DNA from 4 places in the Kluyvera ascorbata genome. Region 1 is predicted to be linked to each of the others. Evidence: predicted binding sites of a transcription regulator. Region 1 holds the regulator's gene; each other region holds the start of a gene.

What was found. Region 1 encodes CRP, which controls carbon source genes, mostly activating them, when cyclic AMP is high. Its sites were predicted from a motif close to ATGTGANNNNNNTCACAT; they were not measured.
Positions count from the first base shown of each region.
Region 2: a site for CRP is predicted at 3,230-3,247, ahead of idnO (gluconate 5-dehydrogenase). Genes of this name have one in related genera too.
Region 3: a site for CRP is predicted at 2,105-2,122, ahead of MY052_RS18135 (maltoporin). Genes of this name have one in related genera too.
Region 4: a site for CRP is predicted at 5,254-5,271, ahead of psiE (phosphate-starvation-inducible protein PsiE). Genes of this name have one in related genera too.

Region 1 covers NZ_CP096201.1:407,565-415,543, forward strand. Annotated here, with positions in the region: gene MY052_RS01825 (YccS/YhfK family putative transporter) at 1-1,642, opposite strand, end outside; gene crp (cAMP-activated global transcriptional regulator CRP) at 1,698-2,330, opposite strand; gene MY052_RS01835 (OsmC family protein) at 2,635-3,039, shown strand; gene MY052_RS01840 (phosphoribulokinase) at 3,136-3,999, opposite strand; gene MY052_RS01845 (YheU family protein) at 4,065-4,283, opposite strand; gene MY052_RS01850 (hydrolase) at 4,280-5,302, opposite strand; gene mdcA (malonate decarboxylase subunit alpha) at 5,551-7,206, shown strand; gene MY052_RS01860 (triphosphoribosyl-dephospho-CoA synthase) at 7,206-7,979, shown strand, end outside.
Region 2 covers NZ_CP096201.1:4,221,798-4,229,776, reverse strand. Annotated here, with positions in the region: gene MY052_RS20215 (MurR/RpiR family transcriptional regulator) at 56-919, opposite strand; gene MY052_RS20210 (YgdI/YgdR family lipoprotein) at 1,101-1,334, shown strand; gene MY052_RS20205 (NanQ anomerase/TabA/YiaL family protein) at 1,383-1,850, opposite strand; gene MY052_RS20200 (gluconokinase) at 1,847-2,377, opposite strand; gene idnO (gluconate 5-dehydrogenase) at 2,393-3,157, opposite strand; gene MY052_RS20190 (LacI family DNA-binding transcriptional regulator) at 3,411-4,403, shown strand; gene MY052_RS20185 (2-hydroxyacid dehydrogenase) at 4,601-5,551, shown strand; gene MY052_RS20180 (MFS transporter) at 5,608-6,918, shown strand; gene kefF (glutathione-regulated potassium-efflux system oxidoreductase KefF) at 7,039-7,572, shown strand; gene kefC (glutathione-regulated potassium-efflux system protein KefC) at 7,565-7,979, shown strand, end outside.
Region 3 covers NZ_CP096201.1:3,768,430-3,776,408, forward strand. Annotated here, with positions in the region: gene MY052_RS18115 (GNAT family N-acetyltransferase) at 1-349, shown strand, start outside; gene ykgO (type B 50S ribosomal protein L36) at 346-486, opposite strand; gene MY052_RS18125 (type B 50S ribosomal protein L31) at 486-749, opposite strand; gene MY052_RS18130 (LacI family DNA-binding transcriptional regulator) at 870-1,943, opposite strand; gene MY052_RS18135 (maltoporin) at 2,213-3,478, shown strand; gene MY052_RS18140 (PTS sugar transporter subunit IIB) at 3,717-4,031, opposite strand; gene MY052_RS18145 (beta-galactosidase) at 4,104-6,161, opposite strand; gene MY052_RS18150 (glycoside hydrolase family 53 protein) at 6,190-7,392, opposite strand; gene MY052_RS18155 (sugar ABC transporter permease) at 7,397-7,979, opposite strand, start outside.
Region 4 covers NZ_CP096201.1:4,706,565-4,714,543, forward strand. Annotated here, with positions in the region: gene malK (maltose/maltodextrin ABC transporter ATP-binding protein MalK) at 1-539, opposite strand, end outside; gene malE (maltose/maltodextrin ABC transporter substrate-binding protein MalE) at 911-2,101, shown strand; partial or broken gene MY052_RS24360 (hypothetical protein) at 2,117-2,191, opposite strand; gene malF (maltose ABC transporter permease MalF) at 2,234-3,778, shown strand; gene malG (maltose ABC transporter permease MalG) at 3,792-4,682, shown strand; gene psiE (phosphate-starvation-inducible protein PsiE) at 4,797-5,207, opposite strand; gene MY052_RS22535 (acyltransferase) at 5,449-5,904, shown strand; gene MY052_RS22540 (YjbH domain-containing protein) at 6,026-7,979, opposite strand, start outside.

The DNA of each region.
Region 1 (7,979 bases):
CGCGCATACGCTGATAGGCAAGCTTAGGCGCCTGCGGGTCGGGGCTCAGGATAAGACGAATGGCTTCCTGGTCGGCTTCCAGTGCCGCCTGAGCGTTTTGTCGAAGCTGACCGCTTTGCCACTGCGGCCACAGCCAGATCATCCCGCCAAAGGCAATCAGACAGCCGATGATGGTGTCGATAAAGCGCGCGACGATAAACTGCTCGCCGTTCAGCGTCAGAATTTGCAGGGTATAAACCGCGGTAATCGTAAAGCCGACGGTGGCCCAACCGTAGTGGCGACGGATTATCAGGTAGCTCCCCAGCGTGACGATAAGCATACCCGCTAACGCCAGTCCTTCTGAGATGTGGAAGTGCAGAACGACGGCGGCAATCACTAACCCTGCCAGCGTACCCGCCGCACGATGGAAAATACGTACGCGAGTTGCACCGTAGCCGTTCTGCGTGACCAGCAGCACCGTCATCAGGATCCAGTAAGGCTTTGGCAGATGCAGCGCGGCGCCCATCAGGCTGGCGATACTGAGCATTACGCTGAGCCGGGCGGCATTACGTAGCGCCGGAGATTTCAGCGACAGGTAGTTTTTGAGCGCCGCGAATAGCGGCAGGCGGCGCTCTTTATCGGCCATCAGGTTGCGCGGGTAGAGCGGGCGCTGGGAGCGCAGCACGCGGGCAATGCGGCTGAAGTGCCAGGCGCAGAACTGGCCAACCGGGTTATCTGGATGCTGGTCGGCAATTTTTTCCAGCGCGCCTATCTGCTTGTCCATATTGAAGCGGGTAGGGTAGCGGTGATAGAGAATATCGTCAGCCAGTACCCTCAGGCGTGACGCCACGGTCTGGGCGTTCCAGCGGATCACCGCTTCGGCGTGGCTGCGTTCAACCAGCTTTTGTACCTCTTCCGGCTGGTGCAGGCTGACGGAGATATGTTCTTGCAGGTCGAGCCCCACCTGGAAGGCGCGCAGCAGGCGCTTATAGTCGTTGTGCTGATTCGCGGCGAGCATATGCAGTTGCTGGTAGCACTGAGAGATGAGATCCACCACCTTCTGTTGACGAGTGAGCAGCGGCGGCAGCGCGGTGCTCGGGTCAGTGTGCTGGGTCAACAGGCTATATTTGGCTTCGCAGTACTCGGCGAGCTGTCGGTAGAGCAGGCTCAGCGATTCCCTCAGCGGCTGCTCGCGCCATATCCAGAACCACCACCAGTTAAACAGCCCATACCACAGCGTGCCGAACGCGTAGAGCAGTAGCGGCTCCCAGATGGGCATATTGCCCGCCAGGCTTAAGGTGAAGATAGAAGCAATCAGCGAGGCGGGCAGTAACCGCCCGTGCAGCGCGCTGATTTCCGCCGTGACGCCCAGCAGCAGCGCCAGCCCGGTGAGAATCAGCGGTAAGGGGATATCGCGCGCCAACAGCAGCTGTACGGCAAGGCTACATCCGGCAAACAGACAGCCACCGATAATCAGGCGTTTAAAGAAGCGCTTATGTGGGGTATCGAGGCCGGCGATATTGCAGCAGGCAGGCACCAATGAAAACAGCAGACCCTGCTGGAGATGGCCGAACAGAAGCCCGATGGCAACCGGCAGGCATAACACCAGCGTTTGCCGCAGTGCATAGTTGACTTCGGGGTGGTAAATCAGCCTGCGCCACATAGGGGGAAAAACAAAAATGGCGTATTGCTTTTACAATACGCCATTTTGGGCTGGATTAGCGGGTTCCGTAGACGACAATGGTTTTGCCGTGCGCGGAGATCAGGTTCTGATCTTCCAGCATTTTCAGAATACGGCCCACGGTTTCACGGGAGCAGCCAACGATCTGACCAATTTCCTGACGGGTGATTTTGATCTGCATACCGTCCGGGTGGGTCATAGCGTCCGGCTGTTTAGCCAGGTTCAGCAGGGTCTGAGCGATACGACCGGTTACGTCCAGGAAGGCCAGGTTACCAACTTTTTCAGAGGTGACCTGCAGACGACGCGCCATCTGAGAAGAGAGACGCATCAGAATGTCCGGGTTAACCTGGATCAGCTGACGGAATTTTTTATAAGAGATTTCAGCAACTTCACAAGCGGTTTTTGCTCGTACCCATGCGCTGCGTTCCTGGCCTTCTTCGAACAGGCCCAGCTCACCGATAAAGTCGCCCTGGTTAAGGTAAGAGAGGATCATCTCTTTGCCTTCTTCATCCTTGATGAGTACAGCCACTGAGCCTTTTACGATGTAATACAGCGTCTCTGCTTTTTCACCCTGGTGAATCAGCGTGCTCTTCGATGGGTACTTATGAATATGGCAATGAGACAAGAACCATTCGAGAGTAGGGTCTGTTTGCGGTTTGCCAAGCACCATGCGCGGTTATCCTCTGTTATAAGCTCTTCCCAGCGGCAAAAACATTGCAGCCACTGGTTGCAATAGTATCCTTCCCGTTACCTGGGAAGTCGGCTGTCGAATAGGGTCGCAGCCTGTAATGTGATGTCCTCTGCATACATGCAGTACGTTTATGTATTACCGTAGCATCCCGACTGTTTTAGCATAGCTTTAGCCGTGTGTCTCCTGGTGTCTCGCTTCAGCATGACGGCGATCGCCTTCCATTGCGAGAATTGTTATGTGCGCGTAATCTGAGAAGAAAATTGCAACCTGGGAGTTAAATATTATGCAAGCACGTGTGAAATGGGTTGAAGGGTTAACCTTCCTCGGTGAGTCTGCTTCTGGCCACCAAATTTTGATGGACGGTAACTCCGGCGATAAAGCGCCGAGCCCGATGGAAGTCGTGCTGATGGCCGCCGGTGGTTGCAGTGCGATTGACGTCGTCTCTATCCTGCAAAAAGGTCGCAATGACGTGACCGACTGCGAAGTGAAGCTCACTTCTGAGCGCCGTGAGGAGGCCCCGCGTCTGTTTACGCACATCAACCTGCACTTTATCGTCACCGGTAAAGCGCTGAAGGATGCGGCGGTATCGCGTGCGGTCGATCTGTCTGCTGAGAAATACTGCTCAGTTGCGCTGATGCTCGAAAAAGCGGTCAATATCACTCACTCTTACGAAGTGATTGAAGGCTGATTGCATGCTAGACGTAGCCCGGCCGAACGCAGTGACGCCGGGGACATTCCCGGCGTCGGTGCTTGCGCACCTCGTCCGGGCTACCTGGTCTTGATGCTAGTTCCGACCTTCCATCAGCCGCTGCACCAGCGGCGTCATGATTAATTCCATCGCCAGCACCATCTTCCCGCCGGGAACGACCAGCGTATTCATATGCGAGATAAATGAACCCTGCAACATGGCCAGTAACCACGGGTAGTCGATGTGCTCGAGATTACGGAAGTGAATCACCACAAAACTCTCGTCCAGCGACGGAATGCTTTTGGCTGCAAACGGGTTAGAGGTATCGACCGTTGGTACACGCTGGAAGTTGATATGGGTGCGGGAGAACTGTGGGGTGATGAAGTTGATATAGTCTTCCATTGAGCGCACTACGGAATCCATCACCGCCTCGCGGGAGTGACCGCGCTCACTGGTGTCACGGATCATCTTCTGGATCCACTCCAGGTTAACAATCGGCACCACGCCAACCAGCAGATCAACATGCCGCGCGACATCGTGCTGCGGTGTCACCACGCCGCCGTGCAGTCCTTCATAGAACAGCACATCGGTCGGTTCCGGTAACGGCTGCCACGGCGTAAACGTGCCGGGTACCTGGTTCCAGGGAACCGCTTCATCATAGGTATGCAGGTATTTGCGCGACTTCCCCTGCCCGTTCAGGCCGTAGTCGCGAAAGGTTTGTTCCAGCAGGCCAAAGTCGTTGGCATCCGGGCCGAAATAGCTGATGTGGCGGCCAAGATCACGGGCCTTGCGGATAGCCATATCCATTTCCGGACGGGTGTAGCGGTGAAAGCTGTCGCCTTCGACTTCCGCCGCGCGCAGGTTGAGCTGAGCAAAGATTTTACGAAACGCGAGGCTGGTGGTGGTGGTTCCTGCTCCGCTGGAGCCGGTAACGGCAATGACCGGATGTTTGGCAGACATGCGAATAACTCCCTGAACAGACGACAACGGAAGCGGGGTAAACGCTTCCTGTCGTTAGAGTATAGTTAACCGCGAAATTGGTTACGGGGCATGATGTTGACGGTCTCGTGAAGTTCAGACCACACCAGCACCGCTTCGCCCGTTTGTAGCTGGTGTTTGACGTCGGCGACCTTTTGCGCAAGTGAACGTTCATATTCACCATAATCAGTGCCTTCGCGCAAGACAAAGCTTTCAATCAGATTATCCAGCGTCTCCGGGTCGATATCCTGCCAGGGAATCATCATGCTTTAGTCCCTAGCCACGGCATCAGCCAGGCGGGGATGCGTTTTTCCAGCCACATTTCCGGGTGGCGCAGCGTGCCGCCGATAAACCCGACGTGCCCGCCGTACTCGGTGAGCTGATAGACGACGTTGTCCGGCAGCTCTTCCTGGGCTGGAATGGAGTGGTGGTCCATAAACGGATCGTCTTTCGAGTGGATGATCAGCGTCGGTTTGGTGATTTTGCTTAAGATAGGCATCGCACTACATTGACGGTAGTAATCAATCGCATCGGCGAAGCCGTGGATCTTCGAGGTGATCGAATCGTCAAACTCGCGGATGCGGCGCATGCTTTTCAACTGACGCAGATCCACCGGCAGCGAGCCAGGATAGGCTTTGAGCTTGCGGGCGGCGTTGCCTTTCAGCAGGTTCAGCAGATAGCGCTGATAGACCCGCGAGAAGCCTTTATCCATGTGGTAGCTGCAGGCTTCCAGCATAAACGGCGCGGAGACAATCACCGCCGCATCGATCGGCACGTCGTCACCTTCTTTGGCCAGCAGGCAGGCCAGCATGTTGCCGCCCAGCGAGTAGCCGACCGCCGCCGTTGGCGCTTTACCGTATTCACGCTGTAGCCAGTTCAGGAACCAGGTGCCGTCTTCCGTTTCACCGGAGTGATAAATACGGTTCAGGCGGTTTGGCTCGCCGCTGCAGCCGCGAAAATGCATGACCACGCCTAGCCAGCCTTGCGCTTTCGCCGCGTTAATCAGGCCATGCGCGTACGGGCTGTGTAAGCTGCCCTCCAGACCATGAAACACCACCAGACGAGGCTTATGCAGCGCACCGGCCGGGTCTTCACTCCATGCTAAATCGACGAAGTCGCCGTCCGGCAGCTCAAGGCGTTGCCAGTGTGGGGTGAATTGCAGCTTGCGACGAAGCAGGCGTGGCAGCATCGTCTGAAGATGACGATTGCTTATGCCGCGCATGGGCACGAAGTCCGCGCTGCTTGAGGTGTCGATACTGAGATCGTGGTGGGTTGTTTCAGTCATAACTCGGCGATGTTTACCTGGAATCTGCGCCTACTATACCGTCACTTTGCCATCGTGTTTATGAAAATGAGGCATCGGTAGTCGTTTTTCTCCCATCAGGATCTGATCCTAATCACAATTTGTTACTTCAATTATTACTCTCAGGCTAATGATTCTCTCCTACGCTTAATTGATGACTTTCTCACCAGGGTGCACACTCTTTTCAGTGTTAAGCAATCAAAATGATTAGCTGAATCAGGAGGTTAATAATGTTATCTGGGCAAACACCAGCACGCGTCTGGAACACACGCCGCACCGAAAAACAGCGGCGTCTGGCTTCCGTTCCGGTGCAGGGCAAGGTTCTGCCAACCGCAGACCTGACCGCAATGCTGGAAAAACTGATCGCGCCGGGTGACCGCGTGGTATTAGAAGGGAATAACCAAAAGCAGGCAGATTTCTTATCCCGCATGCTGGCCGAGGTTAACCCGCAGATTGTGCACGACCTGCACATGATCATGCCGAGCGTCGGCCGCAGCGAGCATCTGGACATCTTCGAAAAAGGGATCGCCCGCAAGCTGGACTTCTCCTTCTCCGGTACTCAGAGCCTGCGTATTTCGCAGCTGCTGGAAGATGGTCAGTTGGAAATCGGCGCCATCCACACCTACATCGAACTCTATTCCCGTCTGTACGTTGACCTGTCGCCGAACGTGGCGCTGATTGCCGGCTTCAAAGCCGACCGCAAAGGTAACCTCTACACCGGGGCGAGTACCGAAGATACCCCAGCGCTGGTTGAAGCCGCCGCGTTCCACGACGGTATCGTCATCGCACAGGTGAACGAGCTGGTGGACGATGAATGCGACCTGCCGCGCGTGGATATCCCTGGCTCCTGGGTTGATTTCGTGGTTGTGGCCGACAAACCGTTCTTTATCGAACCGCTGTTCACCCGTGACCCGCGTCTCATCAAACAGGAACACATCCTGATGGCGATGATGGCGATTAAAGGCATCTACGCGGAACACCAGGTCCAGTCACTGAACCACGGTATCGGCTTTAACACCGCGGCTATCGAACTGCTGCTGCCAACTTACGGCGAACAGCTCGGCCTGAAAGGCAAAATCTGTAAACACTGGACGCTGAACCCGCATCCAACGCTGATTCCGGCGATTGAGAGCGGCTGGGTTGAAAGCGTGCACTGCTTCGGCGGCGAGCTGGGGATGGAAGAGTACATCCGCGCCCGTCCTGACATCTTCTTTACCGGTTCCGACGGCTCGATGCGTTCTAACCGCGCCTTCTGCCAGCTGGCAGGTCAGTACGCGGTGGATATGTTCATCGGTTCTACCTTACAGGTTGATGGCTACGCCAACTCCTCTACCGTGACCCGCGGTCGTCTTTCTGGCTTCGGTGGCGCGCCAAACATGGGTCATGACCCACACGGTCGTCGTCATGCTACGCCAGCCTGGCTGAACATGATCACCGAACCGGACCCAATGCAGCGCGGTAAAAAACTGGTGGTGCAGATGGTCGAAACCTTCCAGGCGGGCGTGAAGCCAACCTTCGTTGAAAAACTGGACGCGGTTGATGTGGCGAAAGCCTCCGGCATGCCGCTGGCACCGGTGATGATCTACGGCGACGACGTGACCCACGTGCTGACCGAAGAAGGTATTGCTTACCTCTACCGCGCCAAAGATCTTGAAGAACGCCGTGCGATGGTGGCTGCGGTCGCGGGTATCACCGATATCGGTCTGGGCGTTGACGCGAAACGCGTAGCCGAGCTGCGTCAGAGCGGCAAGGTTGTCTATCCGGAAGATATGGGCATTCGTCGTACCGATGCCACCCGTTCGCTGCTGGCAGCCGGTAGCGTCGCTGACCTGGTGGAATGGTCCGGCGGTCTTTACAACCCACCTGCGAAATTCCGGAGCTGGTAATGAAACTTCTGCCCCAGATTCAGGTTGAAGGCGGTGCCGAATGGCTGGCGCGAACCGCCACGCAGTGTCTGATTGACGAAGCACGATTAAGCCCGAAACCCGGTCTGGTGGACAGTCGGGGGAACGGTGCGCACCACGATTTATCGCTTGCGCTAATGGAGCGCTCCGCGCACAGCCTGACCCCCACGTTTCAGGCGCTGGCGCAACAAAGCTGGCAACGTCCGGCGGATATTGCGCTTAGACAAACCATAGGGCGACTCGGCCGCGAAGGCGAGCAACAGATGATGGCGGCCACCGGCGGGGTCAATACCCACCGAGGTGCGATTTGGGCACTGGGACTGCTGGTGAGCGCCGTGGCAATGCATGGCGGAGCGGGCAACGCGAAACAGGTTGCCGCGACCGCCGCCGAACTGGCGAAGCTGCCAGATGCCGCGGCCCCAAAAGTGTTTAGCAAAGGGCTGCGCGCCACCCACCGTTATCAGGTGCCGGGCGCGCGTGAAGAGGCGCAGCAGGCGTTTCCACATGTGATGCAGCGTGCGTTGCCGCAGCTACGGCTAAGCCGACTTAACGGCAGCAGCGAAGCCCATGCGAGGCTCGACGCGCTGATGGCGATCATGACCTCACTGACCGATACCTGCGTGCTGTCCCGCGCCGGGTTGGAAGGGTTGGACGCTATGCAGGACGGCGCTCGCGCAGTGCTGAACGCGGGCGGAAGCGCCCATCCGGCGGGTCAGGCGGCATTGGCCGCGCTTGATAGCCACATGCTATCGCTG
Region 2 (7,979 bases), 1.2 Mb from region 1:
ATACGGTCCCCTCGCCCCTACGGGGAGAGGGTTAGGGTGAGGGGGAACCCCCGCGCTAATCCCCCAACGGCTGCCGGTCAGCCCCGCCCCGATGGCTATCCAGCGCCAGCTTAATCCGCCGCAGACGGTTTTTCGTCTCTGCCTTATTCACCACCGCCAATTCCGTCGCCAGCACATCAACCATCGCCAGCATCGCGTAGCGCGAGGTGCTGGGCTTAAAGATATAGTCGTTCTCCCGCACGATCAGCGGCAGTACCAAATCGGCGTTCTCGGCAAGCGGTGTGGCTTCCGGGGTAATGGCAATCACCTTCGCACCGTACTGACGCGCAATCGCCGCGCTCTCCACTACTTCCTGCGTATAGCCGCCGAGCGACAACGCCAGCACCACATCGTTTGGCGACACCGCCGAACACATCATCCTCACCAGCAGCCCGTCGCTCTGGCTTACCACCGGTAGACCCAGACGGAACAGGCGGAACTGAACCTCCTGCGCGCAGATGGTGGAGCCGCCGCCCATGCCGATGGTGAGGATCTGACGTGCGCTGCTTAACCATTCGACCGCGCGGCGGAGTGCGTCAGGATCGAGCGCCCGGCGGTTCATCTCCAGCACGTTGATAATCGTCTCGTAGATCCCCTGTACCCCTTCCAGATCCGGCACATCGAGAATAAAGCGTTGCCCTACCGCCAGCGACTGAGCGAGCTTCACTTTTAGCTCGCGGACGTCTTTGCAGCCAATGGCGCGTGCAAAACGAGTGACCGACGCCTGGCTGGTGTTGGTCAGCTTAGCCATTTCGGCAATTGGTAAGGTGGTCGCCGCCTGCACGTCATCAAGAATAAACTGGGCAATCCGCTTTTCGGTGGCGGTCAGCTCGACAAAGCGGTCGGTAATGCAGGAAATGATGTCGATGGAAACGGACATGGTAAGCCCCTGAAAATAAATAGCTGGTACTTTGTATCACAGAAGTCATGTGCCGGGGAAACGCGCGATAGTGGTGTAAATGCCGCTTCGGAGTGTTCTGGTTTCCCTCTCGCTTTCAGCCAGCTAACCTAAAATGGTTAGAGTGATAACGATTTTAGCTGAGAAGCAGGAGGGAAACATGATGCAATATAAGCGACTTACCGTAGCGATTCTGACGGCTGGCGCACTCTTTACCGTTGCTGGGTGTTCATCCAACCAGGCGTTGAAAACCACCGATGGGAAAACTATCGTGACCGACGGAAAACCACAGGTCGATGAGGATACCGGTCTGGTGTCGTATAAAAATGCCGAAACCGGGAAAACCGAACAGATCAACCGCGATCAGGTTCGGTCGATGGGTGAGCTCGATAACTAAACGTTATTCGTGGCCCCGCGAATGCCGTGCGGGGCCAGCGTATACCGCTTAAAGCAGGTCGCTATTGATTTTGACGATGATTTTACGCAGCGGCGCGCCCGCGCCAAGGCTGCTCATCGGGCGGTGTAGCTCGCCGGGGAAGACGATAGCAATCTCTTCCGGGTGCAGGTGAATCAGCGTTTCGCTGCTGATTTGTGTGCAGAAACCGATATCATGCGCGTCGTTAAACGCGCCGTCTTCGACAATCTCCAGCCCCTTATTCCCCGCACCAATAATCTCTTCGCCCTTCAGCACGATGTGAATATCAATATACTGGCGGTGGTACTCCGGGCGCTGTTCGGCAAGCGGTTTGCTTTCCCCTTCCACCACGTTGAAGAACAGGTTATCGCCATCGATGGTATATTTTCCCGGCGGTAGCGTATGCGGCTCTTGATTAATCACGGCGCGCAGCGCCTTGCGGATAGCCTGCGGATAAAAGGCGGTTTTCTCCGCGTTATGGAGCGTGTCGATAATCATGCCGTAACTCCCGATGTCGGTTGATGGGCTAAAAGGGTGAGCGAGCGGGCGACAATGCTCGGAACGTCGCCGGAAATATCGACCGGCAGAATGTCCGGCTCGTGGTCGTCCGGAGCTTCCAGCGCGGCAAACTGGCTTTGCAGAAGCGCTTCCGGCATAAAGTGGCCCTTACGCGCCTGCATACGCCGCAAAATGCAGTCGTAGTCACCGGTCAGCCACAGAAAGCGCAGATGCGGATTACCCGCGCGTAGCTGGTCGCGATAGCGCTTTTTCAGCGCCGAGCAGACCAGTACGCCGGACTCGTTTTTCTGCCCGAGGCTAAAGATCACATCGCCAATACGCTCCAGCCAAGGCTGGCGGTCGCTATCCTCCAGCGGCTGGCTGGCGGCCATTTTGACAATATTTGCCCGCGGGTGAAGGTCATCACCGTCGATAAATTTCGCGCCCAATGCCTGAGAAAGCGCCTGCCCGACGGTGGTTTTGCCGGTGCCGGAGACACCCATTAAAATAATGCACTGTCCTGCCATGGTTTTGCTCCCGACTCAGACGGCAACCAGCATGCCGCCGTCAACAAACAGCAGATGCCCATTCACAAAATCAGAGGCTTTCGACGACAGGAACACCGCCGCGCCAACCAGCTCCTGCGGGTCGCCCCAGCGGGCGGCTGGCGTACGTTTGCACAACCAGTCGGTAAAAGCTTTATCATCAACCAATGCCTGGGTCATGGCGGTTTTAAAGTAGCCCGGCGCAATACCGTTAACCTGAATGTTGTGGCGTGCCAGTTCTACGCACATCCCGCGGGTCAGCATTTTGACTGCGCCTTTGGCGGCGGCGTACGGGGTGATAGTGTCGCGCCCCAGTTCGCTCTGCATCGAACAGATATTGACGATTTTCCCCGCGCCACGCGTCATCATGCGTTTGGCCACGGCCTGAGAAACCAGGAAAACGGCGGTCTGGTTCACGGCAATCACGTCGTTCCATTCTTTCACCGGGAACTCGGTGAACGGGTGGCGACGCTGGATACCGGCGTTATTAAACAGCACGTCGATAGCGCCGATGCGCGCTTCAATATCAGCAACGGCGTTTTCCACCGACTCTGGGTCAGTGACGTTAAAGACCGCGGTATGGGCGACGGCGCCCTCGTCGCGGAGTTTCATCGCTGCCTGCTCGGCGCGTTCTGCGGAGATATCGTTGATGATGATTTCCGCGCCGTACTGGGCCAGCCCCTGGGCCATCACGTAGCCGATGCCCTGTCCGGAGCCGGTAATTAAAATGCGTTTGCCTTGCAGGCTGAATAAGTTGTTCATCACAGTGTCCTGTATTGCGAGCCGATGCGCTAAGAAGATGTTCTCTATCTCACGGTTTTTGCCTCGGTGAAACTGTGACGTAGATCACTCTCAGTTATGTTACAAAAAGGGGTTACAGCATGTGTGATCCTGAAGAGGAAAACAGGGCGAAAACCGCGCCATGCGGGGCTTTGACGGTGGGTTATCGCTTTCTCTTTTTTGTAACCTGCTGGCATAATAGGCCACAGGATTTCGGCAATGACGGGCAGGGCTAATGAAAGTACAACGCATCACGTTAGAGGATATCGCCGCGCTGGCGGGGGTAACCAAAATGACCGTCAGCCGCTATTTACGCACGCCTGAGAAGGTGAGGCCGGAAACCGCCGAGCGCATTGCCAGCGTAATTGAAGAGGTTGGCTACCAGCCAGATGCCGATAACCCCGCCATCAGCAGCAATGCCGCACCGCGCATTGGGGTGCTTGTTCCCTCCTTTAATAACCAGATTTTCTCCGACGTATTAGCGGGCATCGAATCGGTCACCACCGCCCACGGCTACCAGACGCTGGTGGTGAATTACGATTACGACAGCCAGCGTGAAGAAGAGCAGATTGCCACCGTGCTGGCGTTGAACGTTAAAGCGCTGCTGCTAACCGAATCCGTCCATACGCTGCGGGCAGAAAAATACCTGAAAGCCGCAAAAATTCCGGTTGCTGAGGTGATGGGCTTATCGGATAACGCCGACCGCATCAACGTGGGCTTTGATAATTACCGTGCCGGGCTGGATATGACCAACATGCTGCTGGCGAGCGGCAAAAAGCAGATTATCTATTTTGGCTCGATGTCGGATATTCGCGATGAGCAGCGCTATGCGGGCTACTGCCGGGCGATGGAGGAGGCGGGTCTGGCGGTCGGGCGCATTGCGCCAAACAAGGTCTCTTCGGTGTCGATTGGCACCGGCATGATGACCCTTGCCCGCCAGATGTATAAAGAGATGGATGCCATTCTCTGCACTAATGATGATCTTGCGGTTGGGGTGTTACAGGAGTGCATCGCTTCGGGTATCACGGTGCCGCAGGAGATGGCGATTGCCGGCTTCCACGGGCTGGAGATTGGCCAGGTGGTGAGCCCGCGTCTGGCGAGCGTATTGACCCCACGCTTTGAGATGGGCAAGGTCGCCACCGAGATTTTAATCAAGAAAATAAAAGGGTTACCGACTATCGAGAAGGTTGACCTGCACTATCGTTTATCGATGGGCGAAACCATCTGACCTTTACACGCCACGTCGGCAATGTTATTCAATTGTTGCCATCCAGCCCGCATTCCAGCGGGCTTTTGCTTCCACGATCACGTCATCCGTAACACGGAGTTCTAACACGATCTGGCGTGATGCAGATCGCAAAATGACATCGTGAAAACCCGTTTGATAGGCGTAACAAATTTCTAAACGCTTAAACAGGGAACACGATGAATACTGCAAACCCAAACACGGTACTGTTAATTGCCCCGGTCGTAGACGGCCTGCTGGATAAACTCTCCACCGCTTTCCAGGTCTATCGCCTGTATGAACAGGCTGACCCGCAGGCTTTCTTGCGCGAAGTGGGCCATCAGGTGCAGGCGGTGGTCACCCGTGGTGATATCGGCGTCACCCGCGCCGTACTGGAGCAATTGCCGAACGCTGGGCTGGTGGCGGTGTTTGGTGTCGGTACCGATGCGGTGGATCTCGACTATACCCGCGCTCATGACATTGCCGTCACCATCACTTCTGGCGTGCTGACCAACGACGTTGCCGACCTGGCGATGGGGCTGCTGCTGGCGGGCGCACGTCAACTTTGCCAGGGCGACAAATTTGTTCGCGAAGGCAAATGGCTGAAACAAGGGCCGGGGCTGGCGACGCAGGTGAGCGGCAAACGTATCGGCATCTTCGGCATGGGCAATATCGGCCAGGCCATTGCTCGTCGCGCGAGTGGATTTGATATGGAGATCCTCTACACCGACCGCAAAAAGCTCAACCACGTGGATTATCAGTGGTGCGCCGACCTGCACACCCTGGCCCACGAAAGTGATTTCCTGGTGATTGCGGCTTCCGGCGGCGCGGCAAACCGTGGGCTTATCGATGCCAGCGTGTTTAACGTGATGCCAAAACACGCGTGGCTGATTAACATCGCGCGCGGCACCCTGGTAGATGAGAAAGCCCTTATTCACGCCCTGCAAAACGGCGTTATTGCCGGTGCGGGACTGGATGTGTATGAAGACGAACCGCACGTGCCTGAGGCGCTGATGGCGATGGATAACGTTGTGCTGCTGCCGCATGTGGCGAGCGCTACTCACGAAACGCGTCAGCGGATGAGCGAGGTGGTGTTCAATAACGTCGCCGCCTTCTTCAGCGATACGCCGCTACCGAATGCCATTGATTAATCATCGGCGCTTTTCGCCATGCTGAGCATGGCTCCCCTCGAGAGAGAGTATAAATAATGACTGAGAAAATACCTGGCACTCGCTGGCTGCGCATCATTGCGCCTGTTCTCATCGCGTGCATTATTTCGTTTATGGACCGGGTTAATATCAGCTTCGCCTTGCCCGGCGGCATGGAATCCGACCTGGGGATTACCAGCCAGATGGCGGGGGTGGCGAGCGGGATATTCTTTATTGGCTATCTCTTTTTGCAAATACCGGGCGGGCGCATTGCGGTACACGGCAGCGGTAAGCGCTTTATCGCCTGGTCGCTGCTGGCCTGGGCGATTGTCTCGATTGCGACCGGCTTCGTGACGCACGAATATCAGCTGCTGGCGCTGCGCTTTATCCTCGGCGTGTCCGAGGGCGGCATGCTGCCGGTGGTGCTGACCATGGTCAGCAACTGGTTCCCGGAAAAAGAGATTGGTCGCGCTAACGCCTTTGTGATGATGTTCGCCCCGCTGGGCGGCATGCTCACCGCGCCGGTCTCCGGGGCGATTATCTCCGCGCTCGACTGGCGGTGGCTGTTTATCATCGAAGGGCTGCTGTCGTTTGTCGTACTGACGGTATGGTGGCTGATGATCAGCGACCGCCCGGAAGAGGCGCGCTGGCTGCCGGAGCGTGAGCGTGAGTATCTGATTACCGCGTTAACCGCCGAGCGAGAGGCGCGACGTTCGGAAGCGCCGGTCAGCAATGCGCCGGTGCGGGAAGTGTTCCGCAATTCCGGATTGATGAAGCTGGTGCTGCTCAACTTCTTCTACCAGACCGGGGATTACGGCTACACGCTGTGGCTGCCGACTATCCTCAAAAACCTGACCGGCGCCAATATGGCAAGCGTGGGCGTGCTGGCTATCCTGCCGTTTATCGCTACGCTGGCGGGTATCTATATTATCTCCCTGTTCAGCGACCGTAGCGGGAAACGGCGCCTATGGGTTCGCTTCTCGCTCTACGGCTTTGCCGCCGCGCTGCTGGCTTCAGTGGTACTGCGTGATCATGTGGTGGCGGCCTATATCGCGCTGGTCGTGTGCGGCTTCTTCCTGAAAGCGGCGACCAGCCCGTTCTGGTCGATTCCGGGGCGTATCGCCATGCCGGAAGTGGCGGGCAGCGCACGCGGGGTGATCAACGGCCTGGGCAACCTGGGCGGCTTCTGCGGCCCGTATCTGGTCGGCGTGATGATCTACTTCTATGGCCAGAACGTGGCGGTATGTGCGCTGGCGGGCTCGCTGATTATTGCCGGGACCATCACCTTCTTCCTGCCGAAACACTGTGACCTGACCGCGTCATCTGACAAACCGCCGGTGGCGGATAAACCGGCCAATCAACCCTCCTGACCCTGCCGGGGCGTGGCCCTCACGCCCCCCAATTCCTGCGGTTGTGTGAACTGATCCTGTAAGTGTCATCATTAACTGTCTAAACTCAGGAATAAAATAATGAAGTAAGACAGGCGAAACATGATTCTTATTATTTATGCGCATCCTTATCCGCATCACTCGCATGCGAATAAACGGATGCTTGAGCAGGTAAGGACGCTCGACGGCGTTGAAATCCGTTCTCTCTATCACCTCTATCCCGATTTTAATATCGACGTTGCCGCCGAGCAGGAGGCGTTGTCTCGTGCCGATCTGGTCATTCTGCAACACCCAATGCAGTGGTACAGCACGCCGCCGCTGCTGAAGCTGTGGCTGGATAAAGTGCTGGCGCACGGCTGGGCCTACGGTCACGGCGGCACGGCGCTGCACGGTAAGAGCATCATGTGGGCGGTCACCACCGGCGGTGGCGAGAGCCACTTCGAAATCGGCTCGCATCCGGGGTTTGATGTTCTTGGGCAGCCGCTGGAGGCCACCGCGGTGTACTGCGGCATGAAATGGCTGCCGCCGTTTGCCGTGCACTGTACGTTTATTTGCGATGAAGAGACGCTGCAGGCAAAGGCACGACACTACAAACAACGGTTACTGGCCTGGCAGGAGGAGCACAACAATGGATAGCCATACGCTAATACAGGCGCTGATTTATCTCGGTTCCGCGGCGCTGATTGTGCCGATTGCCGTGCGTCTGGGCCTCGGTTCCGTGCTCGGTTACCTGATCGCCGGTTGCATTATCGGCCCTTGGGGGCTGCGTCTGGTGACCGATGCGGAGTCTATTCTGCACTTTGCCGAAATTGGCGTGGTGCTGATGCTGTTCGTGATTGGCCTTGAGCTTGACCCGCAGCGCCTGTGGAAACTGCGTGCCTCGGTGTTTGGCGGCGGGCTGTTGCAGATGGTGCTGTGCGGCGCGTTAATTGGCGTCTTCTGTATTTTCCTCGGCCTGCGCTGGCAGGTGGCGGAGCTTATTGGCATGACGCTGGCGTTATCGTCCACCGCGATTGCCATGCAGGCGATGAACGAACGTAACC
Region 3 (7,979 bases), 1.7 Mb from region 1:
CCACTTCTCACCGTTGTTAAGCAGAACCCCCGCCTCTACGGAAGCGCAGTGGTTGCTTATGCGCTACGCCTTTGAAACGCTGGGCTATCGTCGCTACGAATGGAAGTGCAACAGTCTGAATGAACCTTCCCGCAAGGCCGCACTGCGTTTAGGATTTCAGTTTGAGGGTCATTTTCGGCAGGCGCTGGTGATTAAAGGCCATAACCGCGATACCGACTGGTTTTCGATTATCGACGGCGAGTGGCCAGCCTTGAATGGGGCATTTCAGAAATGGCTTGCCGCCGACAATTTTAGTGCCGACGGCAAGCAACTCCACTCCCTGGAGTCACTGCGAGAGTTGTCCGCTTAACGGCGCTTCTTGCGCCCCTGAACGGCCTTAAAGCGAGGGTTTGACTTGCAGATAACGTACAGTCGTCCTTTGCGTTTCACGATCTGGCAATCCGGGTGGCGCTGTTTGGCGCTGCGCAATGAGTTAAGTACCTGCATTATGAACCTCGTTTCACATCAATAAAGCGACCAAAACGCTGGCTGAAGCGCGCCACGCTGCCCTCGGTGGAGGCCGTTCTCTGCTTCCCGGTGTAGTACGGGTGCGATTTGGACGACACATCAATCGTGACATACGGATATGTCACACCTTCCAGCTCAATTTCCCGGTCGGTTTTAATGGTCGAGCCCACTTTGAAGTACTCGTTGGCGCTGGTGTCATGAAACACCACGGTGCGGTAATGAGGATGGATATTGGCTTTCATCTGGCCCTCGATATCATATGTTATAACATAACAATTACGATACGCCGTCAAAAAGCGCTTTGCAACCCTACATTTTAAGGGGATATAACCGAAGTGCAGACCGCACTTCGGCAAGGGAGGTTAGCGGCTGAGCTGATGCGCAATAGCGCGCAGCTGCTCGGCAATCGCCTGCATATCTTTGCCCTGCTCCACCTTCGCACCGGTAGAGTGACGCACGACAAGGCGAGCTGGGAGGATGGATGAAGTCCGTGACGAAGCGTTATCGTCGCTTTCAAGAATGCGGCGTACCGCCTCTTTGCCTTGCAGGTCGAGGTCAAGCGACACGGTGGTCAGCGCCGGATAGAAAAACGAGCTTTCATAAGTGTCATCGTAACCAATCACCGACTTTTCGCCGGGGATAGCCACCTGATGCTGATGAAATGCGCTCAGTACCCCTAACGCCATCTGATCGTTCCCCACCAGCACCGCCGAGAAATCCGGGGTTTCGCGCAGCATTTGCAGCGCGCAGGCGTAGCCGCTTTGCGCATCCCAGTTGCCGTGCAGCACGGTCACCGGCTTCAGGCCATAGCTGCTGAGCGTATCCAGCCAGCTTCTTAAACGCAGGTTGGCAGAGACAGAGCTCACCGGCCCGGCCAGAATCGCCATCTCCCGATGACCCGACTCATACAAATATTTCACGCTAGCACGCGTGCCATCTGCCGGGTTGAACGAAACGTTATACACCGAACTATAGGGATCAACGTCGAGGAAAAGACAGACGATATCATCGTTATCATCTGCGATTTTCTGCGCCATTTCGGTCTCTAATGGCACGTTGATAATCACTTTACTCACCAGCTGTGATTTCAGTTCGTTGATCGAATCCTGAATACTATGATTGACGCTCTCATCAATCATCGAAATCAGTACCTGATACCCCTCCACATTTGCGTAGCGTTTCACCGCTGCCGCAACCTGAGAAGGCGCATGCAGCGCCAGTGAAGTGGTCACCAGTCCAAGGGTATGACTGGTCTTGCCAACCAGCTGCTGGGCAAGTCGGTTTGGGACATAGCGGAGTACCTCGATGGATTTCTCCACCTTGTGGCGTGTGGCTTCGGATACATTGGCAGATTTATTGAGTACCCTGGACACAGTCTGGTAGGAGACACCCGCATGGCGAGCAACGTCTTCCAAAGTTGCGCTTTTAGACTTCATCGTCCGGTTCCTTATGTTGTTATCGCTAGATTGTAACAGGGGTCATCCCAAAAAACGTCTACCGACCTGATTTATGGCATACGATAACATAAAAAAGACATACGCTCACATAGGCATACAATAAGAACCGTCTTACACACTCAACCAAAAATGGCTAATTTATTTGCAGTTAATCACACATCAGCGATCAAATGTTTGCCAGTTTTTACATTTAGGCATTTTATTACACACGTTATGTGAACGTAATACAAAACAAAACGAGGATAATAATGAAAACAACCCTACGCACGCTTTCAATTGCGTTGGCTACTGCGCTGACTTCATCTTCTCTGCTGGCGGCAACGTCAGTTCCTATTGATTTCCATGGCTACCTCCGCTCCGGCGTAGGAGTTTCTAGCGATGGCGGAATGCAAGAATGGCAAAAGAACAAACTCGGCCGTCTGGGAAACGAAGCCGACACCTACGGTGAGCTTGAATTAGGCTCTGAGGTGTATAAGAAAAACGATGTCAGTTTCTATCTGGACTCAATGGTCAGCATGGTCTCCGACGGTTCAAACGATAACGAAACTACCCTCGGCGACGATGCGCAGTTTGGTTTACGTCAGTTAAACCTGCAGATTAAAGGGCTTGTCCCGGGCGATCCGAATGCGGTTATCTGGGGCGGGAAACGCTATTACCAGCGCCACGACCTGCACATCATCGATACCAAATACTGGAATATTTCCGGCTCCGGCGCCGGGATCGAAAACTACACCGTTGGCCCAGGCGCAGTGTCACTGGCCTGGATCCGCGGCGATGCCAACGATGTCGACTATCGCGTTGACGGCGATAACGACGTCAACATCAACTACATTGACCTTCGCTATGCGGGCTGGAAACCGTGGAGCGGCGCCTGGACCGAATTCGGTATCGACTACGCCATGCCGAACCCAACCGACAAACAGAAAGATTATGGTGGCCTGTATGATGCCGATAACGGCGTAATGCTGACCGGCGAAATTAGCCAGGATATGTTTGGCGGCTATAACAAGCTGGTGCTGCAGTATGCCAACAAAGGTCTGGCACAGAACATGGTCTCTCAGGGCGGTGGTTGGTACGACATGTGGAACTACGTCAACGATGCCACCGGCTACCGTGTTATCAACACCGGTCTGATTCCAATTACCGACAAGTTCTCTCTCAACCACGTGCTGACCTACGGTTCGGCGGATAACACCACCGAGTACACCGATAAATCGCGTCTGGTCTCGCTGGTTGGCCGCGCGCAGTATCAGTTCACCGAATATGTGCGTTTAATCGGCGAAGTGGGTGGCTTCTACCAGAAAGACTCCTACACCAACGGCAGCCACTATAAGCAGAGCGGCGAGAAATACACCATCGCGTTAGGCCTGGCAGATGGCCCTGACTTTATGTCTCGTCCGGAACTGCGCGTCTTTGCCTCTTACCTGAATGATTCCGAGCAGGGCAATGCCTTTAACGACGGCACCGCCAGCGATACCTGGAACTTCGGCGTACAGGTGGAAGCCTGGTGGTAATGCGTTAACCTGACTGAGTCATTGTTTTGCCCTAATTCTATCTTTTTTTATTTGCGCCAATTTTATATTTGCCACTCCATTATTGTTTCTATCATCTGGCCTTGGGGATAACGCTATTATTAGGTTATCCCTTTTTTTATCGTACAGATAATAAAAAACCCCGATATTAAATCAGGGTCTTAATACCATCATTTGTAGGCCGGCACGCCGGTTGTCTCAACAAACAATATAAAACGATTTATTTATTGCCAGCAAAGTGTTCATCTAATAACTGACGCAATGCATCAGATTGCTTGCCAAATATAGCGTGAACCTGCTGCCCCAGAATAATAACCCCCAGCGCACCTTCATTCTGCAACGCCTGAGAATCTACAACGGACAGATCTTTGACCGTGACGCGCAGTCGCGTAATACAGGCATCAACATTTTCAATATTATTCTGACCGCCAAACGCGCTAATCAGACGCTGAATTTGCTGTTGCTCATTGGCGCTTAATGGCACCGACGGTTTAGGCTGGGAGAAGTAGTGCAGGAAGGATTTAAGGCTGACCATCATCGACGCTCCTTGATTATCTACAGAGGTAAAAAAGCCTGCTCGGATGAGCAGGCTTGGGATTGCGGCGGATTATGCTGTACGGCGAACGATACGACAGTCCCAGGGTTGCAGTACCTGTTGACCGCTGGCATCAGCGCCGGTAGCGGCGTGCTCATAGCCATCAGGCAAGGTGACCGTCTGCGTCTGCGCGGTAAAGTTCTGCACAAAGACAAAGGTACTTTCGCCATCGGTACGCGCGGTTGCCACCACGCCCGGCGGGAAGCTGCTTGCAACCGCTCGAGGCAGCGCCAGTTCATCCATCAACGAGGCGAAGAAATCACGCTGGAACGCCAGATCGTTACGCGAGGCAATATGCCACGCCTTGCCCTTACCGACGCTATTGACGGTCACGGCCGGGCGACCCGCATAAAAATCATCGCGATACGCTGCCAGCGTCTGCGCCGTTTCAGGATGAATCAACTCGCACAGGTGGCGTACCTGGTACGGCCCCTGTAGGCCAACCATGTTCCCCGCCAGCCCCTGAACCTGATTACGTTCGCCGTCGTCCAGGCAATCGATCTCTTCTGCCCAAATACCTAGCAATTTGCGCAGCGGGCCAGGGAAACCTCCAAGGTGGCAAAGGTCGCTTTCATTGACGATCCCCGTCCAGTAGGTAGTGACCAGATGACCGCCGTTAGCAACAAAGGCTTCGGCTCGCTCAGCAAAACCGTCGCGCACCATATACAGCATTGGCGCAATCACCAGCTGATAGGCGCTGAGATCGCCGTCGGCGTCAATCACGTCTACGGCGACCCCTTGCTCCCAGAACGGACGATAGTGTTCGTTCACCGTCTGTTCATACTCCATACCTTTGTTGCGTGGCCCCTGCGCGTCGTCCATCGCCCAACGGTTCTGCTGGTCAAAGATGATGGCGACCTTCGCATCGGTGCGACAGCCGACCACGTCCGGTAGCTGGCTTAATATATTGCCAAGCTGAGTGACTTCGCGGCCAACGCGGGTATCAAGATGGCCAACGTGGTCGATAATCGCGCCGTGGAATTTCTCCACCGAACCACGGCTCTTACGCCACTGGAAATACTGCACTGAATCCGCGCCATGGGCTACCGCCTGTAGCGAAGAGAGGATGTGCATACCCGGTTTTTTCAGCTTGCTGGTCGGCTGCCAGTTGGTCACGCTCGGCGTGGACTCCATCAGCACGAACGGTTTGCCGCCTTTCAGCGTACGCATCATGTCGTGGTACATCGCGGTATAGCAGGCGAGCGTGGTCTCGTCTTTATCGCGATGCCACATCGGATAGCTATCCCAGGAGATAAAATCCAGCGGCTCGGCAAGCTGCGAATAATCGTAGTCGTAGAAATATTCCATAAAGTTGGTGGTTACCGGCAGATCCGGGTTCGCCGCCTTCAATGGCGCAATTTCATGACGACAAAATTCCGTCACCTGCGCAGTATTAAAACGTCGCCAGTCAAGGTTCAGGCCATGAATAGACACTTCGCCCTGCGGCGACGGCGACTCAATCTGCTCCCAGTCGGTATAGGTATGGCTCCAGAAGGTGCTCCACCAGGCGTGGTTCAGATTATCGAGCGTCTCGTACCGCGCCTTCAGCCAATCGCGGAACTTCACCTGACAGCGCGGGCAGTGGCACTCACCGCCGTATTCATTGGAAATATGCCAGCCCAGCACCGCCGGGTGCTGGGAATAGCGTTCCGCCAGCAGCGTGTTAATTTTCAGCGTTTTTTCACGGTAAACCGGCGAGGTCATACAGTGATTATGACGACCGCCGTGCAGCGCCGGAACGCGATCGCGCCCCACGCGCAGCACTTCCGGGTAGGCTTTTGACATCCATGCCGGGCGCGCGCCGCTTGGCGTGGCTAAAAAGACATGTATCCCAGCGGCATAAAGTTTATCAATAACATTATCCAGCCAGGCGAAATCAAATACGCCCTCTTGCGGTTCAAGTTTGGCCCAGCTAAATATCCCCACCGACATGACATTACAGTTTGCCTGCTTCATCATCATAATATCCTGGTCAATAATACCGGGATAACTCTCCCACTGCTCCGGGTTATAATCTGCGCCATGCAATAGCGCATTAACCTTCGGGCTCAAAGGCGGAAATTTTTGCATAATAAAACCCTGAAAAAGAGTGTTCAAATTAATTAAATACTTTTACCGACGGCAAGACTTTCCCTTTGCAGTCAAATAGCGCCTGGTTTTCGCGTGCATTACCTTCTTTCCATTCATCATGGATATATTTCATGCCCGCTTTCGTAGCCCAGGTATTTCCCGGAACGGCAATCCAGGTTGGCTCCCAATAGAAAATGCCTTTGCCTCGATGATTGGGAACATCAATAACGGCCTGCATTAAGTCATGAATATAGTTATATTGCCCCTGAACCGTGCCCGGATAACCGCCGTCTTTCTCCTCTTTCGCCTGGAAGCTGTTTTCTGCGTTATCGCAGTTCTCCAGGGTGTAGCCGTAGGCGGCTTCGACCACGATGACATCTTTGTTATAGCGTTTGCTGATGTCATCCATGTTGGCCTTCAGCGCGCTAATAGGGCCGTTCCAGTAGGTATACATCGACAGACCAATCACGTCATACGGCACGTTGCGTTTGCTGATTTCATCAAACCACCAGCGGAAGGTGTCGTTTTTAGTACCTTCAGCCAGGTGGAGCATGATTTTGACCTGCTCGCCGCCCTTCAGATTCTCTTTCAGCCCGGAAATCGCTGCGTTCAGCAGGCCTGCTAAACGGTCAAACTCGCCGCCGCCCTGCCCCCAGCTTTTGCCTTCAGGCCAGAGAATGCCGCCGTTAATTTCGTTGCCAATCTGCACCATGTCCGGCAGCACGCCCTCTTGCTTGAAGCGAGCGATGGTGTCACGGGTATAGTCATGAATCTCGGTTTTCAGCTGTGGGTAGTCCATCTTTTCCCAGGCTTTGGGTTTGTACTGCTTGCCCGGGTCGGTCCAGAAATCGCTGTAGTGGAAGTCCAGCAGCAGCTTCATACCCTGCGCTTTTGCTCGCTTCGCCAGCGCCAGCGTACTGGCGAGATCGTTATCGCCGCCGCCGTATGCTTTGCCGTCGGCATCTTTCGGGTCAACCCACAGGCGCAGACGAACGTAGTTCACGCCGTTGGCTTTAAGAATGGCCAGCGCGTCCTGCGGCTGATTTTGTTCGTTGTAGAAACGGGCGCCGTGCTTCTCGGCATCCAGCAGGGTCGAAATATCCGCGCCTTTAATAAAGTCCGCCGGCATGGCGTTAAACGGCTTTGTTTGCAGCGTCTCGGCCGCCAGTGAAGAGGCGGAAAAACTACAGGAGAGACAAACAGCAAGCAGAGCGGGTGCAAATCTTTTCATGTGGTTATCCTTTGGTGCTGCCGGAGGTCAGGCCGGACACGAAGTATTTCTGTAATGCCAGATAGAGAATCGCCACCGGTACGGCAATCAATACGGCTCCTGCCGCGTAGGTGGTGTAACTGGCGCCCATTTTTTGCGCCACCAGGTTGTACAACCCGATAGGCAGCGTGTATTTATCCGGCGTACGCAAGATGGTGCTGGAGAGAATGAAATCCCCCAGCGGGCCGGTGAAGGAGAACAGCGCCACCACCGCCACAATCGGCTTCGACAGCGGCATGATTATCTCGATGAAAATGCGGAAGTTACTCGCTCCGTCCATACGCGCGGACTCATCAAGATCTTTGGGGATCGCATCGAGATAGCCCTTCATCAGATAGGTATTCATCGGGATCATCCCCGCCACGTAGATCAGCACCAGCGCGAAGTGGCTGTTAATCAGCCCCAGCAGCTGAGAGAGCACGAAAATGGCAATCAACGCGGAGAACTGCGGGATCATCTGCAGCAGTAAAAACAGCATTAGCCCGTTCTGTCGCCCTTTAAAGCGGAAGCGCGAGAACGCATAAGCGGTGAAGCTCACGCTAATTAGC
Region 4 (7,979 bases), 760 kb from region 1:
TGCAGACGGGAGATTTCAATACGCATCTGAACGCGCAGCGCGGCGTCCAGGTTAGACAGGGGTTCATCCAGCAGGAACACGCGCGGTTCGGCCACCAGCGTACGGCCAATCGCCACGCGCTGACGCTGACCACCGGACAACGCTTTAGGTTTACGTTCCAGAAGATGGGCTAACTGCAGAACTTCGGCGACCTGGGTAACGCGCTGGTTGATAAGCTCTTTTTTGGCACCCGCCAGCTTCAGGCCAAAAGACATGTTCTCGGCAACGGACAAATGGGGATACAGCGCGTAGGACTGGAACACCATGCCCACGCCACGTTCGGCGGGCGGGATATCGTTCATGCGGGTTTCACCGATGAACAGATCGCCGCTGGTAATCGTTTCGAGACCCGCGATCATACGCAGCAACGTCGATTTGCCGCAGCCGGATGGCCCGACAAACACCACGAACTCCCCTTCCTGGATATCGAGGTTGATATCTTTTGATACCACCACGTCGCCCCAGGCTTTCGTTACATTGCGTAGCTGTACGTTCGCCATGCCCTTCTCCCTCGTTACAACTTGTCACCGACAGAAACATTCAAGATGGGCTGACTATGCCGTACACATCAATTTGGTGAATCCTCCACCCCCCCGGTTTTTTATGGGGGAGGAGACGGGAGGATGAGAAGGCGCGCTCTGCCCCCGATGACATCTCATCAAAACGAAAATCGTGATGGGGCCGACAAAAAACGGCGCTTTTTTTTGTGCGCTAAGACGCATAACGGGGATTTATGTTACGGAGATCACACTACTGGCCCCGAGGGCGTAGACCTCAGGAGGATGGAAAGGGGTTGCTAAAAAAGGAAACTCATCGACGTTAAACCACCTCTGTGTATCCATAAGTACATAATCTGGAAAGGACGGGATATATGAAAATCAAAACTGGCGCTCGCATCCTCGCGCTGTCCGCATTGACCACGATGATGTTTTCCGCCTCTGCTCTGGCAAAAATTGAAGAGGGAAAGCTGGTTATCTGGATCAACGGCGACAAAGGCTATAACGGTCTGGCCGAGGTAGGTAAGAAATTTGAGAAAGATACGGGGATTAAAGTCACCGTAGAACACCCGGATAAACTGGAAGAAAAATTCCCGCAGGTTGCAGCGACCGGCGACGGCCCGGACATCATCTTCTGGGCACATGACCGCTTTGGCGGCTACGCGCAGTCTGGTCTGCTGGCTGAAATCACTCCGGATAAAGCGTTCCAGGACAAACTCTACCCGTTCACCTGGGATGCCGTACGCTACAACGGCAAACTGATTGCTTACCCAATCGCGGTTGAAGCGCTGTCGCTGATTTACAACAAAGACCTCGTGCCAAATCCACCAAAAACCTGGGAAGAGATCCCAGCGCTGGATAAGACGCTGAAGGCGAAGGGTAAATCTGCGCTGATGTTCAACCTGCAAGAACCGTACTTCACCTGGCCGCTGATTGCTGCCGACGGCGGTTACGCGTTCAAGTTTGAAAACGGCAAATATGACGTGAAAGACGTGGGCGTGGACAACGCTGGCGCGAAAGCGGGTCTGACCTTCCTGGTTGACCTTATCAAGAACAAACACATGAACGCGGATACCGACTACTCCATCGCAGAAGCGGCCTTCAACAAGGGCGAAACGGCGATGACCATCAACGGCCCGTGGGCGTGGTCCAACATCGACAAGAGCAAGGTGAACTACGGCGTAACGCTGCTGCCAACCTTCAAAGGCAAGCCGTCTAAACCGTTCGTTGGTGTACTGAGCGCCGGTATCAATGCCGCAAGCCCGAACAAAGAGCTGGCGAAAGAATTCCTCGAAAACTACCTGCTGACCGATCAGGGTCTGGATGAAGTGAACAAGGACAAACCGCTGGGCGCCGTGGCGCTGAAATCCTTCCAGGATCAGTTAGCGAAAGACCCACGCATTGCGGCCACCATGGATAACGCCCAGAAAGGCGAAATCATGCCGAACATCCCACAGATGTCTGCATTCTGGTACGCCGTTCGTACCGCGGTCATCAACGCCGCTAGCGGTCGTCAGACCGTCGATGCCGCGCTGAAGGACGCGCAGGGTCGTATCACCAAGTAATGCCGCTGAGCCTGTGCCGGATGGCGGCATAAATGCCTTATCCGGCCTACAACACACCGTAGGCCTGATAAGCGCAGCGCCATCAGGCACATCTCCGGCCAGGAAGTTTCAACGCTGTAGAGGAAGATCCCCATGGATGTCATTAAAAAGAAACATTGGTGGCAAAGCGACACGCTGAAGTGGTCAGTGGTTGGTCTGCTGGGCTTGCTGGTGGGTTACCTTGTAGTTTTAATGTACGCACAAGGGGAGTACCTGTTCGCCATCATGACGCTGATTTTAAGTTCAGCGGGCCTGTATATTTTCGCCAACCGTAAAACCTACGCCTGGCGCTACGTTTACCCTGGCATGGCCGGGATGGGGCTGTTCGTCCTGTTCCCACTGATTTGTACCATCGCCATCGCTTTTACCAACTACAGCAGCACTAACCAGCTTACTTTTGAGCGCGCTCAACAGGTGCTGATGGACCGCTCTTACCAGGCGGGCAAAAGCTACAACTTCAGCCTATTCCCGGCGGGTGATGAGTGGCAGCTTGCCCTCACCGACGGCGAGACCGGCAAAAATTATCTTTCCGACAACTTTAAGATTGGCGGCGAGCAGAAGCTGCAGTTGAAAGAGACTGAAGCGCTGCCGAGCGGCGAACACGCACAGCTTCGCGTGATCACCCAGAACCGTCAGGCGCTGAACCAGCTAACCGCCGTGTTGCCGGATGAAAGCAAAGTCACCATGAGCTCACTGCGCCAGTTCTCTGGCACTCAGCCGCTCTACACGCTGGCCGATGACGGCCTGCTGACCAACAACCAGAGCGGCGTGAAATACCGTCCTAACAACGACGTCGGTTTCTACCAGACGGTCAACGCCGACGGTTCCTGGGGCGACGAGAAGCTGAGCCCGGGCTACACAGTGAGCATCGGCTGGGACAACTTTACCCGCGTCTTTACCGATGAAGGTATCCAGAAGCCGTTCTTCGCTATCTTCGTCTGGACGGTGGTCTTCTCGGTGCTGACCGTTATCCTCACCGTCGCCGTCGGCATGGTGCTGGCCTGCCTCGTACAGTGGGAATCGCTGAAGGGCAAAGCCATTTACCGCGTGCTGTTAATTCTGCCGTACGCCGTACCGTCGTTTATCTCGATTCTGATTTTCAAAGGGCTGTTCAACCAGAGCTTTGGTGAAATCAACATGATGCTGAGCGCGCTGTTCGGTATTAAACCGGCCTGGTTCAGCGACCCGACCACCGCTCGTTCGATGATTGTTATCGTCAACACCTGGCTTGGCTACCCGTACATGATGATCCTGTGCATGGGCCTGCTGAAAGCGATTCCGGACGACCTGTATGAAGCCTCGGCAATGGATGGCGCAGGCCCGTTCCAGAACTTCTTTAAGATTACGTTCCCGCTGCTGATTAAGCCACTCACGCCGCTGATGATCGCCAGCTTCGCCTTTAACTTTAACAACTTCGTGCTGATTCAACTGTTGACCAACGGCGGCCCGGACAGGCTCGGCACCACCACGCCAGCTGGTTATACCGACCTGCTCGTAAGCTATACCTACCGTATCGCCTTCGAAGGCGGCGGCGGACAGGACTTCGGTCTGGCGGCAGCGATTGCGACGCTTATCTTCCTGCTGGTCGGTGCGCTTGCGATAGTAAACCTGAAAGCCACGCGCATGAAGTTTGATTAAGGGAGACTCGAACATGGCTATGGTACAACCCAAATCTCAGAAACTGCGTCTCTTTACCACGCACCTTCTGCTACTGATCTTCATTGCGGCGATTATGTTCCCGCTGCTGATGGTTATCGCGATTTCACTGCGCGAAGGTAACTTCGCCACCGGCAGCCTGATCCCAGACACTATCTCCTGGGAACACTGGAAGCTGGCGCTCGGCTTCAGCGTTGAACACGCCGATGGCCGCGTGACGCCACCACCGTTCCCGGTACTGCTGTGGCTGTGGAACTCGGTGAAAATCGCCGGCATCACCGCCATTGGTATCGTCGCGCTTTCCACCACCTGCGCCTACGCTTTCGCCCGTATGCGCTTCCCGGGCAAAGCCACGCTGCTCAAAGGGATGCTGATTTTCCAGATGTTCCCGGCGGTGCTGTCACTGGTTGCCCTGTACGCATTGTTTGACCGTCTGGGCCAGTACGTTCCGTTTATCGGTCTGAACACCCACGGCGGCGTTATCTTCGCCTACCTCGGCGGTATCGCGCTGCACGTCTGGACGATTAAAGGCTACTTCGAAACGATTGATGGTTCTCTGGAAGAAGCGGCGGCGCTGGATGGCGCTACCCCGTGGCAGGCATTCCGTCTGGTTCTGCTGCCACTGTCGGTGCCGATTCTGGCGGTGGTGTTTATCCTGTCGTTTATCGCCGCTATCACCGAAGTTCCGGTTGCATCACTGCTGCTGCGTGATGTGAACAGCTACACCCTGGCCGTTGGGATGCAGCAATACCTCAACCCGCAAAACTACCTGTGGGGCGACTTTGCCGCCGCGGCCGTACTTTCCGCCATTCCGATTACCGTGGTCTTCCTGCTGGCACAGCGCTGGCTGGTAAACGGCCTGACGGCCGGGGGCGTGAAGGGCTAATTTTCATCAGCAATGCCACTGCTATTATCCTCAACTTGAACGTACCCTAACTTGTGACTGTTTGGCGCTCCTCTGGAGCGCCCTTTTTTTTGCCACAGGTCGCCATCGGGCTACTTACTCCCGCTTCAGCCGCTTCGAGTTGCACAGCCACAGCGTAATCACCAACAGCAAAATAGCGGCGGAGTAAATCAGCACGTCCAGCGGTGATTTATGGTCAACGATAATCAGCCGCACAATCGCCGTGATGCCGATATAGACAAAGTAACGCAGCGGGAAGTGAAAGCCCGACTGGAAGTACTTCACAATCAAGGCAATAAACTCAAAATAGAGGAAGTAGACAACCAGCCCTTCCACCAGCTCGTACTTGCTGGTGCTCTCAGGGGCGAACAGCACGTCCGCCAGATGCAGCGTCTCTTTACCGAGGAAAACCACCAGGATCAGGCCAAGACTGAGCAGACCCAGGTTCAGCACGGTCTGCAAAATGGTGGAGATAAACTCAACGCGGGGACGAGATAATGACGTCATGGCTAGCACCTCTTTCTCTGGGCCGAGCTCTTTGTATAACGCAAAAATGTGATCCAGATCTACTTTTTTTACCCATCCTGAAGCGCCATAACTCGCCTGCTGACTCATATCCAGCGCTTAGAGAAGAACGCTGCATCCTCTTAAACTCGGGATCACTGCACACTTTCCTCTTATTTTCTTACCTCTCAGCGTGGCCTGCTGGCACAATCAACGTCTGTTTATCATCAGGAGTAGACGGCACATGCTCAACATTCGCCAGGTTGCCACGCGCAACGTTATCTGCGGGGAAAATGTGGTTATCTACGAACCCGCTAACCTCTATGACTGCACGCTCGGCGATAACGTGTTTATTGGCCCGTTCGTGGAGATTCAGGGCAATACGCAGATTGGCGACAACAGCAAAATCCAGTCGCACACCTTTATCTGCGAATACGTCACCGTCGGGCGCGACTGCTTTATCGGCCACGGGGTCATGTTTGCCAACGATATGTTCCGCGAGGGTAAGCCCAACGCCGACCGCGAAAGCTGGGGGCGTATTACGATTGGCAATCACGTTTCTATTGGCAGCGGCGCGACCATCCTGGCCGTGTCAATTTGCGATGGCGTGGTGATTGGCGCGGGCAGCGTGGTGACCCGCTCCATTGAGGAAAAAGGGGTGTACGCCGGGAATCCGGCACGGTTGTTGCGGCGGCTATAACGACTGTGGCACCTAACGGCTCCCTCTCCCCTTTGGGGAGAGGGTTGGGGTGAGGGGGCTACGGGCACAGAGCCAAAAAATCCCCGGCGTCGCTTCGCTTGGCCGGGCTACGGGATGAACGTTATCTGAAGTTCTGGCTCTTATCGCCGGTCATGTTATACAGCTCGAACTTGCGTCCCAGCATTTGACCGCCGTCGCGCGTCAGCGGCGTCCAGCCAACAACCGCGCGGCTGCGGGTTGGGCCGGAGGTGAAGAGATCCATCGGGATATTCACATAGACCCCTTTGGTGAACTCACCTTCACCATACTCGTCCGCAGAGACGTTGGTAATGGTGGCGTATGCGCCGACCACAATGCCGCTATCGAAGTGTTTCGAGATATCCAGCGTACCGCCTTTATCTCCCGCCAGATACTGCCCGACGCTCGCTTTCACCAGCACATCCTGGGCAAACGACGGCGTCCAGTAGGCGGTGAGGTGCCCGGTCTTCACGCTGTAGTCGGTAAACTTCATCATGTCCTGCGCGCTACGCCAGTCACGCTGCTTCACGTAGTTGGCGTTCAGACCGAAGGCCCAGTTACTGTCCACCGGCCGATAGAGCACTTCCGCCCCTGCGCCGCCGTACATGGTTTCCAGATAGCCGCCGTAGACCTGGCCGTAGAAATCATTACCCAGATACTGGAAGTAATTGGCCTGCAGGTTATTCACGTAAACATCGTTCTGCACATATTCACGGATATGCGTACGAACGCGCGGCAAGGTTGAGTCCTTCGGTGGGTTGGTGTAGTTAAATTTATCGTAGTTGTTTGCAACGTTGGCAAACAGGCTGCCGCTGGTCAGCAGGTGATCGGTCACCCACCAGTCCGCCGAGCCCATTACCCCCACCTGGTACATATAGAAGCTTTCCGCCCCACCGATAGACTGGCTAAGCACCGGGTCGATATGGAAATCAAAGCGCGATTTGTCGATATACCAGCCTTGCTCGGTTTTATCCGGCACGATCGGCGCGACGCGTTTTTGCACCAGCGGCGTCTCCTGCCCCAGCGGCTCCCCGGCGAGATGCCGTTGCAGGCTCGCCACATCGGTTTCCGTGGTCACTTCCGGCAGATTCAGCCGCGTCTCGGTAATGCGGATCGTGCGGATCCCTTCCGGAAGATCGTTGGCGATGATCCGATTGGCGCGTTCGATCCCTTCACGCGAATCACGATACTTCACCTGCTCGCCGGTGACGTACAGCGTGTCGCCCTGCACCTGAATATTCGGCGCCGCAAAGCCCGCATTGTACTTAAGCTGGGTCAGTTGGTTTGCCACTACCGAATGCTGGAGGATAGGATCCTGCGGCTGAGGTCGATAGGTCGGGCGCGCGTTGTCGTTATAGGACGGACGCAGATCGTTAAAGTTGGTGCGCAGGGTAAAGCCGAACATCACCGTATTACCGCGCTCGTAGCTGAGGTTCACATCGGCCCAGTCGGTAACGCGATAAATAGCGCCGACGTTAATTTTGCTCTTCTGATCGAGCTTGCCAGCAAAGTCCTGCTGGTAGTTGTTACCTTCATACTCCAGCTTCAGGCGCAGCGGCTGCCACGGCGTCTGGTACTCAATACCGCCAAAGTAAGCCGCCGGGCCATGGAACATCTGGCTGCCATCAACCGAGCCCGCTTTACGATAGCTATTATCGCGGTAGCAGTATTTGTCGCTGTAGGAGCAGAACGGGTTGGTGGCGTTACCGCTGGTGCCGAGATAGCCCCAGCCTAAGCCGAGAGTAAAGTCGAACGGCCCCCAGGCTTTGCTGGCAACAATATATTCCGAGTCAAACAGGCCGGTACCGCCGATGTCGCGCGCGCCCACCGCCACCTGCGGCATCCAGTAACTCTCTTCCCACAGGCGCAGCTTCACGTCGAAGGCTTTATCTTTGTAGGTTTGCGAGCCGGAGAAGGCATCCACGCTGCTGTATTGTTTGGTACGCACGTCGGTATAGCGCAGCGTGGTTTCGAGCCACGGGAAAAGCTGGGCGGAGGCGGAGTAATAGCGGTACTGATCGTTATCGCGATAGTTCAGGCTGAACTCGCCGTCGCGC